DNA from 3 places in the uncultured Haliea sp. genome. Region 1 is predicted to be linked to each of the others. Evidence: predicted binding sites of a transcription regulator. Region 1 holds the regulator's gene; each other region holds the start of a gene.
What was found. Region 1 encodes sigma-54, which starts transcription at its own class of promoters, with help from an activator protein. Its sites were predicted from a motif close to TGGCACANNNNTTGCNNT; they were not measured.

Region 1 (2,261 bases):
AGTTCCTAACGGGCTCGCGCCTTTTCCTTGTGTTTGATGAGCTGGCGGTCGAGCTTGTCGGCCAGTGCGTCAATCGCTGCATACATGTCCTCTGACTCCGCTGCGGCAAAGATGTCCGCGCCTGAAATGTGCACGTTGGCCTCGGCCTTCTGCACCATTTTTTCCACAATCAGGGTGACTTCGGTATTGGTTATCTGGTCGAAATGTCGCTGCAGGCGCTCGAACTTACTCTCCACATATTCACGCAGCGCATGGGTAACCTCTACGTGGTGTCCGCTGACGTTCAATTGCATACCTGACTCCTTCTTCTCATGAAAGCCGGGCTTGTCGCCCGGAACCGGTGTGCCGCGCTCTGCCGGCGGCAACCTGACCACGTACTGCCGGGCAGTACACTGATAGTCTAGACCAATCTCTTGCGCTCATTGGAGGGCGGGATCATCAACATCTCGCGATATTTCGCCACCGTGCGGCGCGCCACCTGCAGACCCTGCTCCTCCAGCACGGCGGCAATCTTGCTGTCGCTGAGCGGTTTGCGCGGGTTTTCCGCCGCCACCAGCTTGCGAATCAGCGCCTTGATCGCGGTGGAAGAGGCCTCGCCACCTTCAGTGGTGCCCACGTGGCTGGAGAAGAAATATTTCAGTTCGAAAATACCCCTCGGCGTGTGCATGTACTTGCGTGTTGTGGCGCGGGATATGGTCGATTCGTGCATCTCGATGGCGTCCGCAATGTCATGCAGCACCAACGGCTTCATGGCCTCTTCGCCATACTCAAGGAAATTGCGCTGGTGTTCCACGATCTTGCTCGCCACTTTCATCAGTGTTTCGTTGCGGCTGTGCAGGCTTTTCAGGAACCAGCGGGCTTCCTGCAGGTTGTCCTTCAGGAAGGTGTTGTCGGCACTGCTGTCGGCGCGACGTATCAGGCTGGCATAGCTGTCATTGATGCGCAGCTTGGGCGCAATGTCAGGGTTGAGCTCGACCACCCAGCGGCCGTTGCGCTTGCTCACGAAAACATCAGGCACCACATACTCCGTGGTGTCTTCGCCAACGCTCTGCCCCGGGTTTGGATCCAGGGTGCGGATCAGGTCCAGCACCTCTTTCAGCTGGGCTTCGCTGAGGCGCATGCGACGCATGATCTGCTTGTAGTCGCCGCTGCCCAGTTGTGCCATGTGCCGGCTGATCATCAGCCGAGCCTGTTCCACGCAGGGCGTACCCGGGGGAAGCTGTTGCAGCTGCACAAGCAGGCATTCCTGCAGGTCGCGTGTACAGACACCGGCCGGCTCAAACTGCTGCAGGCAGTGCAGCACCGCCACGACCTCGTCGAGGTCGATGTCCAGATCCGGCGTCAGCGACTCATGGATATCCTCGATACTGCTCTGCAGGCGTCCGTTGGCGTCGGTCGCATCGATAATGGCCATGGCGATGATGCGATCAGTGTCCGACAGGCGAGTGAGGTTCAGTTGCCAGAGCAGCTGGTCCTGCAGACTGTCGCGGGCGTTGTTGCGCGCGTCAAAATCGCCGTCAAACCCATCCTCTCCCTGGCTCGCGGGGGCCGAGGAGGAGGGCAGCAGGTCATCCCACTGGGTGTCGACAGGGAGTTCATCGGGGAGGGTGTCGGTTTGCCATTCGTCAGCGCTAGCGGCGACGTCGCGCTCTGCCTGTTCCGGAGTGGCTTCTCCGGTGGACTGGCTGTTCTCGGTCGCCAGCGCGCGGGCTTCAGCCTCGGCGTCGTAGTCGTCCTCGGCAAGTTCCAGCAGTGGGTTACTGTCCAGCGCCTGCTGGATCTCCTGCTGCAAATCCAGGGTGCTCAGCTGCAGCAGCTTGATGGCCTGTTGCAGCTGCGGCGTCATTGTCAGCTGTTGGCCAAGCTTGAGTTGAAGCGACTGTTTCATCAACGTACTGGATTCATCCCGGGTACCGCCGCGGGTTGGCTGTGATGCCAGTGTAGCGCTGGCGCAGGTAGCCGCGCAACAGAATGGCGCGAAATTTGCTTGCGGGATTGTGGAGGCGCGGGGCAGGGGTGAGGCCCTGCGTCAAAGCCTGAAGTGCTCGCCCAGATAGACCTTGCGCACGCGGGGGTTTTCCAGCACTTCCTGGGCATTTCCCTCGGCGATGATATGCCCCTCGCCGACGATGTAGGCACGCTCGCAGATGTCGAGGGTTTCGCGGACGTTGTGGTCTGTGATCAACACGCCTATGCCGCGCTTGCGCAGATGAATGATGATGTCCTTGATATCGGAAACCGAGATCGGGTCCACGCCGGCG
Region 2 (2,261 bases), on a different contig from region 1:
GCGCGTTCCAGCACCCAGCGGATAGAGCTGTCATCATCCACGACCCAGACTTTAGCGTGTCTCTGCATGGCTCTGTTCCATTGGTAAATAAAGGGTAAAACGGGTGTTACCCGGTTCGCTGGCACACTCCAGCAGGCCGCCGTGGCGGTTGATGATGGACTGCGCTATGGACAGTCCCAGCCCGGTGCCGTCCGGGCGTCCGGTCACCATGGGCACAAAAATGGCCTGCTGCAGGTCTGCCGGAATACCGGGGCCGTTGTCGATGATATCGACGCGGCATACCAGGCGGTGTCGCCGACCACTGATCGTGAACTGCCGCTGCGAGCGGGTGCGCAGAAGAATGCTGCACGCTTCCGGCGACGCCGCCGCCTGCAGGGCATTGCGCATGATGTTCAGCACCGCCTGGATGAGCTGTGCGCGATCTACCGGCAGCGGCGGGAGGCTGGGGTCGTAGTCGCGGTTGATGGTGACAGCGTTATTCACCTCGGCCGAGATGAGGTTGCGCACATGCTCAATGATTTCGTGGATATTCACCGGCTCTATCGCCAGCCGCTGGTTGGGGCCAAGCAGGCGATCCACCAGGTCGCGCAGGCGGTCCGCCTCGCGGATGATAATACGGGTGTACTCTGCGAGTTCTTCGTTGGGCAGTTCCTTGGCCAGCAGCTGGGCCGCCCCCCGCACGCCACCCAGCGGGTTCTTGATCTCATGCGCCAGACCACGGATCACCGCACGGGTCGTTTCCTGCGCGTGCAGCATGCTTTCTTCCCGGCTGATCCGCTGCAGCCGGTCAATAGGAATCAGCTCCAGCAGCAGGCTATCGCCCTGTTCGCCGTGCAGCACGGTGACAATCAGGTCGATTTGTACTTCCTGGCCGGTGTGTGTGACCAGTAGCATGCCCCGCCGGGCCAGGGTGGCGCGGTTGGCCCGGGCCTGCTTCAGGGTTTGCAGCAATTCGCCCGCCTGCTGCACCAGCTGGCTGACATCGACCCCCATGGCCCGTGTGGCCGAGGCCTCCAGCAGCACCTCCGCCGCCGAGTTGATTGCCGTGACGCGCAGCTGTGCGTCCAAAGCGATCACGCCGGTGCTGATGTGGTCCAGAATGTCGGGTTTCTGCTGCATGCCTGCCCCATGATTGACCGCCTGAGCGCGGTACGCCTGTTGGCAAAGCAAGAATAACGCCAACTTGGCCTTTAGGGGCTGCCCTTCACCAACCTGTCAGTAAAACAGGGATTTTTATAGGTAGTGAGTGCTTACTTTAAAGGCGAAAATGGCAAGCTTTCGCGATTCCGGGCAGGTTGTCGAAGCGTTTTCCAGCCACCACCGGTCATTCGCACCAATATAGTGCACGGTGGCTCTGGCGCTGTCCAGTGTGGGGCTAATTGCGGTTCTGGATATTGTAGGGTCGCATGACCTGGACGTGTACCGATGGGGAGCGCGCGACTTCGGCGCCACTGGCACCAAGGCGCACCACCGTGAGGTCGTGACCACCGCGCAACACATTGGTCAGGGCCCAGCGTCCGTTCGTCTGGGCATCGCCTACCGGTGCGCCGTCAATCTGCAGCACCAGCTTCTCGCCCGAGCTGAGTGGGGGCTGTGCAGAGGCCTCCACAGTAAAGTCACCCTGCCCCATGGGTATCACGGTCTGGTCTGCCGGCGAGGTGATCGTCACCGTCCGCGCTACGGCTGGCTCCGCCTCCGGGGCGATATCGCGCGGCGCGGGCGCACTGCTCATGTCGGGCGCTGGCTGCGTGTTCAGGCGGCGCAGGGTCACTTCTTCACGGGCGGTGCCTTCAGCGGGTGGTTTGTCGGTAAACACCACGTTGCCCTGGGCATCTGTGGATTTGTAGATAGGCTGACTGGCCTGGGTGGCCACAGGCAACAGCAGCGATAACAGCAGCAGTAGACGGATCATGCCCGATAGCCTCCGGCGCGGCGATTCCCCATAACCTTAGCAGAAAAAGCGTTGGTGCCCTATCCCCGGGGCGGGGTGCTGCGGGCATAAAAAAGGCCCGCACGTGGCGGGCCTGGAAACAGCGTTCCGCAGCTTACACGGAGTAGTACATGTCGAACTCGACCGGGTGTGTGGTCATGTTCAGGCGCTCGATGTCGGCCGCCTTCAGGTCGATGTAGCCATCAATCATGTCGTCGGTGAACACGCCGCCTGCGGTCAGGAAGCCACGGTCCTCATCGAGTGACTTCAGCGCTTCGCTCAGGCTGGAGCACACGGTGGGGATGGCCTTGCCTTCCTCGGGCGGCAGGTC
Region 3 (2,261 bases), on a different contig from region 1:
GCGCTCTCGCGTCTGGAGACGACCACACGCTGCACGGTATCCGCTGTAAAGGCTACCGCCTGCTGAACGGCGACGCCGAGGTGGGCACTGGCTACTTCGCCAGCCCGCACGCGCTAGTGCATGGCCACACCCTGGCGGCGATGCTGGCATTGGTGCATGACCTGTACCTTGCGCTGCAACAAGCAGCTCCGGCCTATGTGGGCTGGGTGCTGCCGTCGGACCTGCTCTCCAGCTTGCAACCCGGCCTCGGCATACCGCTGCGCCTGACCATCGTTAACTATCGCGGCGACATTACGACCGACTGGTCCGTGTCGGGCATAAGGGAGGTCATGGCTGCCCCACAACGCCCTGAGTAATCTCAGACTCCCGCCACAAACTTCGCAGGAACAAAAAAGGGAGGAAGCTCGCGCTCCCTCCCCCTTAAATTTGCGATGTATCGCCAGATTTCGCGACTAGGCTTTACGACGCCCGCCGACAGAAGCTCCAAGACCAATCAGCCCCAGACCCAGCAAAACCAGCGTGCCGGGTACGGGCACTGGCGTGGAGCCTGTGCGCGACGTGGTGTAGGCCAGATCATCGGAGGCGATCTCCTGCCCGGAGATGAGCAAAGACTGGATTGCGGTGTCCGAAGTCACGCTGATAAACTCCATGGTGCCATTGCCGGGGCCGAAACCAGCCGGGCGGGAGATGACGCCGAGAGACTCATTGCCTGCACCGAAGAACTCGATGGACTCCGCACCGGGCACTGCGGCGCTGAACCAGCCGCTAAAGCCGAAGATGCCGCCCAGACCGCTGAAATCCAGCCCGTACGTGCCATCGCCGAAGCCGGTTCCGAAGCGCGACCCGGAGACCGGGACAATCGCCGAACTACCGCGAAAATCGAACCAGTCACCCGCGTCCACCGAGGCGTGGCTGACCGTTCCCGCGACAACACTTACCGACCCGCCAAACAGTGAAGTCAGGAAGGTGCGTCCACCAGGAGTGCCCTCATAATCTTCTACCGCATCAGCAACGAAGGTGCCCTCGATAATCGGGGCCGCCTGCAGGCCGAGGGCACCGAAGGTGAGTGAGACCGCAAGTGCGGCCTTGCAAAATACCGTTTTTCCTATGTTCATCATCGTGTTTCTCTCTTCCGAAGCGGGCTGATTTTCTGATGCTCTAAACAAAGCAAAAACCTTGCCAGCATCAAAAAGTTGCGATGGAACAAATGGTTACAAACCCCTTCACAGTATCAACCCGGTCCCGTGTAAAAAAACTGGACACTACACTCCGGCAAGCGCACTACATCCAGGAGAGCGGCCGATCAATGGCCCTGCAGCTTCTGCGCCAACGCCCTGGCCGCCTCCGCTTCCGGGAACGTGGGCCCCTTCAGCAGCGTGTCCAGCAGTTCCAGCGCCTCGGCGGGCCGTTCAGCAGCCGCCAGTATCTGGGCGCGGTGAAAACGGAACTGCGGCGAATCGGGGGCCGCGTCCAGCGTTTTCTGGTTCACGGCCAGTGCTTCGCTTAAGTCACCATTCTCCATCAGGATCATGGCGTAGGTGTCCTGGATGGCGGCATTGTCGGGCACACTCTGCAGCGCCTTCTGCACCAGTTCCAGCGCACGGGCAGTGTTTGATGAACGATAGGCCCAGGCCAGGTTGTTCATGGCCACCACATCCTCTGGCGCCAGTCGGTGCAGGGTTTCGAATACGCCCGCCGCGTCCTCATCCCGTCCCTGCGACAGGTAGAGTGGTCCGAGCGTGCTGAGCACGACCACGTCCTCCGGTGCGCTTTCCAGCCACCCTTCCAGCATCCGGTAGGCTTCATCTCGCTTGCCCTGCTGCAACAGCGTCGAGGACAGGAAAACCAGCGAGTTGCTGGAGGGCGCTGCGCCGTGCGCCTTGCGCAGCAGCGCCTCGGCTTCGTCCAGGTCACCCTGGGTCAGGGCCAGTCGACCCCGCGCGAGGTTCAGCTGGGGCTCGGGCACCACGCCGGGCGGCAGCTGCGCGAGTTCCTCGCTGGTTTCCGCCAGCTTGTTCTGCTGCAACAGCACCTCTACGAGCATCTTGCGTGAATCCACATCCTGCGGCTGTAGCTCCACTGCCTGACGCAGGCGGCCTTCCGCCGCCGGGAGGTCGCCATTGGCCCGCTCAGCCTGCGCGGCCAGACGCAGCGCGCGTACGTTGTCGGGCATCAATTCAAGCAGGCGACGGGTGGCATTCACTGCCGCACCGGGCTGGTCAAGCGCGAGAAATGCCCCGGCCAACAGCTGGTGCACGCGG

Region 2: a site for sigma-54 is predicted at 1,164-1,181, ahead of glnL (nitrogen regulation protein NR(II)). Genes of this name have one in related genera too.
Region 3: a site for sigma-54 is predicted at 1,165-1,182, ahead of AACZ17_RS11140 (PEP-CTERM sorting domain-containing protein). Genes of this name have one in related genera too.

Annotation. Positions count from the first base shown of each region.
Region 1 covers NZ_CAXBAE010000001.1:482,471-484,731, reverse strand. The annotation lists gene raiA (ribosome-associated translation inhibitor RaiA) at 6-293, opposite strand; gene AACZ17_RS02250 (RNA polymerase factor sigma-54) at 401-1,888, opposite strand; gene lptB (LPS export ABC transporter ATP-binding protein) at 2,030-2,261, opposite strand, start outside.
Region 2 covers NZ_CAXBAE010000013.1:36,927-39,187, forward strand. The annotation lists gene glnG (nitrogen regulation protein NR(I)) at 1-68, opposite strand, end outside; gene glnL (nitrogen regulation protein NR(II)) at 52-1,119, opposite strand; gene AACZ17_RS14175 (DUF4124 domain-containing protein) at 1,376-1,912, opposite strand; gene glnA (glutamate--ammonia ligase) at 2,046-2,261, opposite strand, start outside.
Region 3 covers NZ_CAXBAE010000008.1:143,242-145,502, reverse strand. The annotation lists gene AACZ17_RS11145 (hypothetical protein) at 1-356, shown strand, start outside; gene AACZ17_RS11140 (PEP-CTERM sorting domain-containing protein) at 453-1,118, opposite strand; gene prsT (XrtA/PEP-CTERM system TPR-repeat protein PrsT) at 1,304-2,261, opposite strand, start outside.